One region of the Marinobacter sp. CP1 genome, then DNA from elsewhere that is predicted to be linked to it. Evidence: riboswitches for the same ligand, from Rfam matches in the RefSeq annotation. Region 1 holds a riboswitch; the other holds the start of a gene.

Region 1 (4,417 bases):
TCTGGATGAAAATGGACAGCCTCTACGTCCGGCAATCATCTGGCTCGACCAGCGCCATGCAAGGGTAGAAGGCCCCGTCAAAGGGCCCTGGGGATGGCTGTTCAAAGTTGCCCGTCTGGCAGACACTATCAACCGGTTCCGGGAAAAAACCCAGGCCAACTGGATCGCTCAGAATGAACCCGAGATCTGGGCCAAAACCCGGCATTTCCTGTTGCTGTCCGGCTATCTCAACTACCGACTCACTGGAGAATTCCGGGACTCGACCGGCAGCCAGGTGGGATACCTGCCATTCGACTATAAAAAGCATCGCTGGGCCGGCCGGCGGGATTTCAAATGGCAGACGATGCCAGTCGAGCCTTCCATGCTGCCTGAGCTGGTTGCACCCGGCGAAACACTGGGCCATTTGACCGACGAAGCCTGCAAGCACCTGGGCCTGGCAAGAAGCCTCCCAGTAATCGCCGCAGCTTCCGACAAGGCCTGTGAAATTCTCGGCTCCGGCGGGCTGACACCCGATATTGGCTGTATGAGCTATGGCACCACTGCCACCATCAACACCACCAGCCAGCGTTACGTCGAGCCGATCCGGCTGATGCCGCCCTATCCCTCTGCATTGCCCGGTCACTATTCCACGGAGGTCATGATCTACCGGGGTTTCTGGATGGTGAGCTGGTTCAAGCGGGAGTTCGGGCTAAGAGAGCAGAAACTGGCCGAGGAAAGAGGTATCGAGCCGGAAGCGTTGTTCGATGAACTGGTCAAGGCAGTGCCGCCCGGATCCATGGGCCTGATGCTGCAGCCCTACTGGTCACCCGGCGTGCGCCAGCCGGGGCCGGAAGCGAAAGGCTCGATCATCGGGTTCGGGGACGTTCACACCCGCTCCCACATTTATCGCGCAATCCTCGAAGGTCTTGCCTACGCGCTCCGGGAAGGAAAGGAAAAAATCGAGAAGCGAAGCGGCGTGAAGATCAGGAAGTTGCGAGTGGCCGGCGGTGGCTCACAGAGCGATGCAGCGATGCAGCTTACCGCCGATGTGTTCGGGTTACCGGCCGAGAGGCCTCACACCTATGAGACCTCCGGGCTCGGCGCCGCCATTGATGCGGCTGTAGGGCTGGGGCTACATCCGGATTTCGACACCGCCGTGGCGAAGATGACCCGGGTTGGCGACGTTTTTCATCCCAACGAAGAAACCCGGGCTCTTTACCAGCGGCTGTATTCCGAGGTTTATCTGAAGATGTACCCTCAGCTTCAACCCCTGTACCGGAAAATCCGCGAGATTACCGGCTATCCCCGGTAACACTCTCAGCAACCAACTCAGCGGTAATCGCAGAGAGCGTCCAGCCCAGGTGACCGTGACCGGTGTTGTAGAACACGGTCGGCAGGCGGCCTGGCCCAACCCTTGGCATCATGTTCGGCAGCATTGGCCGCAAGCCTGCCCAGGGCACTACCTTGCGAGTACAGACACCTGGGAAGCACTGCTCAACCCAACGGGTGAGCGGGCGGATGCGGTCGTCCTTGATATCGCGGTTGTAACCGCTGAACTCGGCGGTACCGGCAACCCGGAAACGACCATCGCCCAGGCGACTGGTGACGATCTTGGTAGCATCGTCCAGCAAGCTGACGGTTGGTGCCGCCTTTTGCGAGGCTTCGTCGTCCAGCTCCACGGTAATTGAGTACCCCTTAACCGGATAGATATTCACCCGGTCACCCAGCTTTTTCGCGAGCCCGCGGCTGCCGACGCCGGCACAGATCACCACGCCGTCAAATGTGTCCCGGGACTGTTCGGTGCCATCGTGGGCGGTCACCCAGGCATTACGCTCATCGGCGCTCAGCTCGGTCACCGTGTGGCCATAACAGGTTTTAACGCCCAGCCGCTTGATGGCATCCGCCAGTCCATTGGTGAACTTGTGAATATCACCGGTGGAGTCACTCTCTGTGAAAAACCCGCCGTAATAGTTGCCGGCCAGGGTCGGCTCGATGGATTTCATTTCCTCCGGGGTCACCGACCGGCGCTCAAGGCCACCAGCCGCCAGCAGGCGCGATACTTTTTCAGCGTGATCAAACCCGGCCTTGTCCCGGTAGATGTGCAGGATACCCTGCTTCTTCAGATCGAAATCGATGCCTTCTTCCTGCGCCCAGGCAAACAGGTGGTCACGGGCAGCAATGGCCAGGCGGGCAGTTTCCGTGGTGTTCTTTTCATACTGGGGAATGGCGGCAATGAACTCGGCGAACCAGCTCAGCTTGTGCCAGGAAGGCTTGGGATTGACCAGCAGTGGCGCATCCCGGCGGGACATCCACTTGATGCCCTTCATCACGGTCTGCCAGTTGTTCCAGACCTCTGCGTTGGAAGCGGAGAGCTGTCCACCGTTGGCGAAGGAGGTTTCCATCGCCGCATAGCGATGCTTCTCGTAAACCGTAACGTCAAGCCCGCGCTTGGCAAGGGTGTAGGCCGTGGTAATACCAGTGATACCACCGCCAATTACTGCGATTCGCTTCATTCCAATCTCCGTGAGCGCCAAGGGTTTCCTCCCTGCTCGAAATGGCAGAAAGCACCCCTTCCGTCACGGGACCTGAGAGATTCACGAGCCGTTTTAACGAAAACGGTCGTTTGCTCCTTCGGTGTGCCGACTGACGCGATTGTCGACAGCTCTTCGGAAAGTATTCATGTCAGCGGTCCTTTTGCCTGAGAGTTTCCGGGGCAGTTGCTCCTTCGGCGCTGATCGCAAGGGATTCAGTCTCTCCCGCAGACATGTCTGATTGGTAATAAAACCCAACCCACGGGCCTAAACATAGCAAATAACCCGGAGCCAGGAAACCGGCCTCTGCACAGCTTGGGCCGTATGGGTTAAGGTAAAAGCCATGAAACACGCCTCGAAGACCCGCAAACAGCTCCAGCAGCAACTGGAACAGGCCCACGACTACGAGCAGTGGTGCGAGGCCGCTACCGCGCTCGATGACATGGACGGGCTGCTGGCCTGGCGCGAGCAGGAAGAAACCGGGATGCTGCATGAAAGCCTGATGCGCAAGCACATGGGCCTCATGGACCATTGCCGGCAGAATGGCGACACACGGCGACTGATCCGGATCCTTCAGGAGAGCCTCTACCGTCACCTGGGCGAATTATCCAATCCCGATCTTTACACCGTGGCGCGCAGCGGCACCAACCGGTTAGTGGGTGAATTCCTGGATGCCGTCGAGACGTCCATGGAATTCATTTGCGATCACCCTATTCCGGAAGTGACAACCGCCCGAAAACTGAAAATGTTTCAGGACGCCGAGCGGGTCTATGGCCGGCCAGCCCTGATGCTCAGCGGGGGTGCGGCCTTTGGTATTTACCATATCGGTGTTACCCGGGCGCTCTGGCGACAGGATCTGCTGCCGGATGTCATGGCAGGCTCCAGCATGGGTGCCATCGTGGCGGGTGCCATCTGCAAACGGGACGACAAGGAACTGGCAGAGTTTTTTAACCATCCGGAACGGATTCACCTGAATGCCTTCCACTGGCTCGGCGTCACGGAAGGCTTGAGGGCTGGCCATGCCATGGATCCGCGCCAACTTCAGGAGCATCTCCAGCACAATCTTGGCAGCGTCAGTTTCAAGGAAGCCTATGAGCACAGTGGCCGAACACTGAATATCTCCGTCTCCCCCACCCGCACCCAGCAGAAGCCACGGCCACTCATCGAGCAGGCCTACGCCATGACCAGTCAGCAATACCTCGGGGACATCAACATCCATTTCCCGCCCAAGGCGTCCCTTTACCGAAAGGTCCTCTCCAACCCGACCCCTGAAGATCTCGAGATGTATATCAATCTCGGTGAACAGGCCACATGGCCACGGCTGGCCATGATCAAGGACCAGACCAGGATCAGCCGGGCATTCGATCGCTGTATCGCCAGGCTGGAGCAAGAGCTGGAGCAGGAAACCGCAGAGCAGACTGCAACGCCGCTCTAAAGACAGCACCGCCCTACCGATCAGTAAACCAACTAGATAACCCTGGGATCCCGAACTATTCTCATTCTATTGCATCATCGCTTCGCGAAACGTTTATCGCTAATCATGAGGATGCTGACAAGCAATGGATATTGGACAAGGAAGTCGATCGGCTACCGAGGACAGTGAAAACAGGTTTTACGAGCTGATCGAAAGTCTGCCCATGGTGGCTGTGCAGGGATACGACAGACACCGTAGGGTAATTTATTGGAATGAAGCAAGCGCCCGCCTATACGGCTATTCCCGCGACGAAGCACTTGGGCAGCTTTTGGAAGACCTCATCATTCCCGATCACATGCGTAACGGTGTGATCGAAGCGCACCGCAATTGGCTTGAAAAAAACATCAGCATTCCCTCCGACGAACTTGAACTGAAACACAAAGAAGGACATCTGGTTCCCGTTTACTCAAGCCATGTGATGATCAAACAGGAC
Region 2 (4,417 bases), 2.0 Mb from region 1:
AGGCGGGCTGGCGGAGGCGCTGATAGCCGGTATCGGCAGTCATCAGCTCGAAGGACTTATCCGGCAGTACCTGCCTGAGGTGGAAGCCGGGTTGCTGGACAGTAGTCGAGATCTCCTGGAGGTATGGCTTCAGGAGCGTGGAAACCAGTGCGCCATGGCTGAAGCCCTTGGCTGCCATAGAAATACCATCCGGAACCGGATGAATCGGTTGGTCGCGGAGATGCCTCCGGAGTCTGAACCGAATGAATATTTCAAAACCCTGGTGCTGGCCCATCTGTTGTCGCGGCCATGATTCAAGCCAGCGGAAAATCTGTGTGGAGATGTTATGAGTGAAAATCTGAACGCTATTACCAATGCTCGGTTGCAGGGCCGTGAGGGGTTATTCCGGCTGACCATCACCGATGGAAAATTCAGCAGTGTCACGGCGCAGGATGCGACTGAAAGCGTTGCCGAGAACCAGCTGGACGCCGGCGGAAATCTGGTCGCTCCTCCTTTCGTGGAGCCGCACATCCACCTGGATGCGGCCATGACCGCCGGCGAGCCACGCTGGAACCAGAGTGGTACCTTGTTTGAAGGTATCGAGTGTTGGTCTGAGCGCAAAGCCAGCCTGACTCACGACGACGTGATCGGTCGGGCCGAACAGACGTTGAAGCTGTTTGCCGATAACGGCATTCAGCACGTCCGCACCCACGTGGACGTGACGGACCCCAAGCTGACAGGGCTGAAGGCCATGCTGGAAGTGCGTGAGCGTATGGCTGACACAGTAGACCTGCAGATTGTCGCTTTTCCCCAGGAAGGTCTCTGGTCATTTCCCCAGGGCAAGGAGCTGATGGAAGAGGCGGTTCGTCTGGGGGCCGATGTGGTCGGTGGCATTCCCCATTTCGAATTCACTCGAGATTACGGCGTTGAATCGGTTCAATGGCTGGTGGCGTTGGCCCACAAAAACGACCTTCTCGTAGACGTGCATTGCGACGAGATCGACGATCCCGAATCCCGATTCCTGGAAGTGCTCGCTGCCGAGGCGCTCAAGCTGGATTATGGCTCACGGGTCACCGCCAGCCATACCTGTGCCATGGGCTCGTACAACGACCATTACTGCAGCCGGCTGTTCCGCCTGTTGAAGAAATCCGGCCTGCGCTTCCTGTCGATGCCCACCGAAAGCCTGCACCTGCAGGGCCGCTTCGATGGTTATCCGAAACGTCGTGGCCTGACCCGGGTTCCGGAACTGCTGGATGCGGGACTGAAGGTGGCCTTCGGCCAGGATTCCATCCGCGATCCCTGGTATCCACTGGGCAACGGCAACATGCTCCGTACCCTGGACGTAGGCCTGCACGCCTGCCACATGCTGGGCATGGGTTGGATTGATCGGTCGCTGGAGCTGATCACCGACAACGGTGCTGCAGCATTGGATCTGGACGAATACGGCATCGAGGAGGGACTTCCGGCTCGCTGTGTTGTTCTGCAGGGGCAGTCGCCCTACGAGGTGCTGTTGGGCCAGTTGCCGGTTGCCGCGTCTATTCGTGATGGCCGTGTTCTGATAAACCGGCAGGGTTGATGCCCGTTGAAGTAGAAGCTACAGATTCCCCGGTTTGCTAACCGGGGAATCTGCTCAACTACTCTGGTGTTCAGCGTAGCGACTTCAGGGCCGTTGCCCATTTCGCCATTTCGTCCAGCATGGCATTGGCAGAGCCGGTGTGATGCTCGGCAGGGAGGAAGTTGCGCTGGTCATCCAGTTTCTCCCACGGCATCTGCACCATTACTCCTTCCACCATCGGCATCATTTTCAGCGTAGTAACCAGCTGCTTGGCAACCTGGGCTGAACGGAGTCCACCGGAAACACCGCCGTAGCTGACAAACCCGCAAGGCTTATAGTTCCACTCGTTGTATACGTAGTTCAACGCGTTCGTGAACGATGGCGGCGGGCAAAAATTGTACTCGGGAATGACGAAGACGTAGGCATCTGCCTTATTTACGCTCGCTGACCAGGCTTTGGTGTGCTCATGCTCATATTTCTGCATGCGAGGATGGTTTGTAGTTTCATGGGGTGTCCTTAGATAGCGGTCACAAGCCGTCGAAGGCTGCTTAGTGAATCCGTGTAGGAATGTCTGCTTGGAAAAGCAGCATAAAGGGCGCCTCTTCAAAAAGATAACGGAGTAACCAGTAAGAATTAGTCAAAAATTCTGAGCCTATCAGCCCGCCGCCTCGCTCGACGTTAGCTTCCTATCTCTCTATAATGCCCGGTCTCGCAGGAGAGTGGGCCGTTGGCCCCGCCGAAGGCGCAAACTCCCATAAACGCTCAGGCACAGGTACTGCGAGCATCATCTAACGCCGTCTGGAGAGCGACTGCCACCGCAGTCCACCGAAGGGGCAAGCAGAGCCAGGCTCTGTAAACTCTCAGGTATCAGGGACAGGGGGAGAGGCCACAGAAACTCAGGAGTCCTGTGTGCTGACCTCTATCTATATGATTGCCATTACCGCCGAAGCCATGTCGGGAGCCCTCACCGCCGGGCGGAGGAACATGGATCTGTTTGGTGTCGCTGTAATTGCGTTTTTTACCGCCCTTGGTGGCGGAACTGTCCGGGACATTCTTCTGGGTAATTTCCCAGTCACCTGGACCCAGCACCCTCGCTATATCTACATGACCATTACCGGTGGCCTTGTCACCATCGTGATTGCGCGCTTCATGCGGCATCTGCATCAGTTGTTTCTGGTTCTGGATGCCATAGGTCTGGTGGCTTTTACGGTTATTGGCTGCAATGTCGCGCTCAAGCTGGGCTATGACACCGTGGTGGTGGTCATGGCCGGCATCACAACAGGGATCTTTGGCGGTATCATCCGGGATATCTTATGTAACCGCACCCCGCAGGTGCTGCGCCACGAACTCTACGCCAGCGTTTCACTGATGGTGGCTTTCCTGTACCTGACCTTGCTTCGCCAAGGGGTGGGCGAGAATGTCACTCTTTTGGCCGCTTTCAGTCTCGGGCTGCTTCTGCGTATGGCGGCCATTCGCTGGGGGTTGTCGTTGCCAGTATTCAGCTATTCGCAGACACGCTGGGAATGAGCGCGATGTGGGTTTGAGAAAGCCCTCGAATTGTGGGCATGGTCTAGCCTCAGACCTTTTCATCGTTTCATTTCCTCGTGAACTGAGCTAACGTAGCTTGCTAAGATTTTTCCTTTTTCAGAGTCGCTGAGTTTCAAAATGAAAACCGGTTTTTACTTCATCCATTCCGTTTTATCAGCGGCGGCATTTCTGGCTGCCGGGCCTCGCCGTATTTGCCATTCCTTTCGCTGAATTCGTCGAATCCCTCGTCGAATTCGGCGAAACCCTCTGAACACATCCCCTAACTGAACCTTGCCTTGCGGGCCTATAGGAGTCGGTATGTCCGAACGTCCAGCTATTTATGTCTTAGAACAGGATTTTGATCGTTTATCTGCGATGTTGGAGAAACAGCTACATGGCACTGAAACAGCCGAAGCGCTTGCGCTCGAGCTTGATAGAGCAACTCTGGTTGATGCCGAAAAGCTGCCTTCCGGCACCGTCACCATGAATTCTCTGGTCCATTTTAAAAATGAGAGTAACGACGCCGAGTACACGAAGAGACTCGTGTACTCGACCCCGCGAGACGGAAGCGAGGAGTGTGTATCCGTCCTGGCTCCGGCGGGTGCAGCCTTGCTGGGTCTTCGGGTAGGCGATCGTATTGATTGGCCTTTGGCTGGAAAGAACCAGCTGCGTCTGAAAATTATCCATGTGACTCACGCAAACTGAACGAGGAAGATGCATGCACCAGAAAGCCCCCCTTGACCAGCTGTATGAGCAGGTCGTCCTGAGAAATCCCGCGGAACCTGAATTTCATCAGGCCGTTCTGGAAGTTCTCGACTCGCTGGCGCCGGTGATTGCCAAGCATCCCGAGTATAAGGAAGCGAAGCTCCTTGAGCGTATTTGCGAACCAGAGCGGCAAATCATTTTCAGGGTCCCCTGGGTGGATGACTCTGGTACCGTGCAGATCAACCGGGGGTTTCGCGTTGAATTCAACTCGGCCCTTGGGCCCTACAAGGGGGGCTTGCGGTTCCATCCTTCCGTCAATCTGGGCGTGGTGAAATTTCTGGGTTTCGAGCAGATCTTCAAGAACTCTCTGAGCGGTATGCCGATCGGCGGAGGCAAGGGTGGTTCCGACTTTGATCCCAAGGGCCGATCTGACAATGAGATCATGCGGTTTTGCCAATCCTTCATGACCGAACTGTATCGGCATATTGGCGAGTACACCGACGTGCCAGCAGGCGACATCGGCGTAGGAGCCAGGGAGATTGGTTTTCTGTTCGGGCAATACAAGCGCCTCACCAACCGTTACGAATCTGGCGTGCTGACTGGTAAGGGCCTCGGATGGGGCGGTGCTCGTGTGCGCAAGGAAGCGACAGG

The links. A riboswitch is a leader RNA that binds a small molecule or an ion and turns the genes downstream of it on or off. The one in region 1 is predicted to bind glycine.
Region 2: another riboswitch for glycine. It lies ahead of ACP86_RS11330 (trimeric intracellular cation channel family protein); the one in region 1 lies ahead of ACP86_RS20625 (D-amino acid dehydrogenase).

The regions. Positions count from the first base shown of each region.
Region 1 covers NZ_CP011929.1:4,475,107-4,479,523, reverse strand. Annotated here, with positions in the region: gene ACP86_RS20630 (FGGY-family carbohydrate kinase) at 1-1,291, shown strand, start outside; gene ACP86_RS20625 (D-amino acid dehydrogenase) at 1,272-2,492, opposite strand; glycine riboswitch at 2,656-2,748, opposite strand; gene ACP86_RS20620 (DUF3336 domain-containing protein) at 2,854-3,945, shown strand; gene ACP86_RS20615 (putative bifunctional diguanylate cyclase/phosphodiesterase) at 4,070-4,417, shown strand, end outside.
Region 2 covers NZ_CP011929.1:2,449,253-2,453,669, forward strand. Annotated here, with positions in the region: gene ACP86_RS11315 (PucR family transcriptional regulator) at 1-292, shown strand, start outside; gene codA (cytosine deaminase) at 326-1,555, shown strand; gene ACP86_RS11325 (NADPH-dependent FMN reductase) at 1,626-2,018, opposite strand; glycine riboswitch at 2,237-2,322, shown strand; glycine riboswitch at 2,323-2,421, shown strand; gene ACP86_RS11330 (trimeric intracellular cation channel family protein) at 2,462-3,061, shown strand; gene rnk (nucleoside diphosphate kinase regulator) at 3,380-3,766, shown strand; gene gdhA (NADP-specific glutamate dehydrogenase) at 3,780-4,417, shown strand, end outside.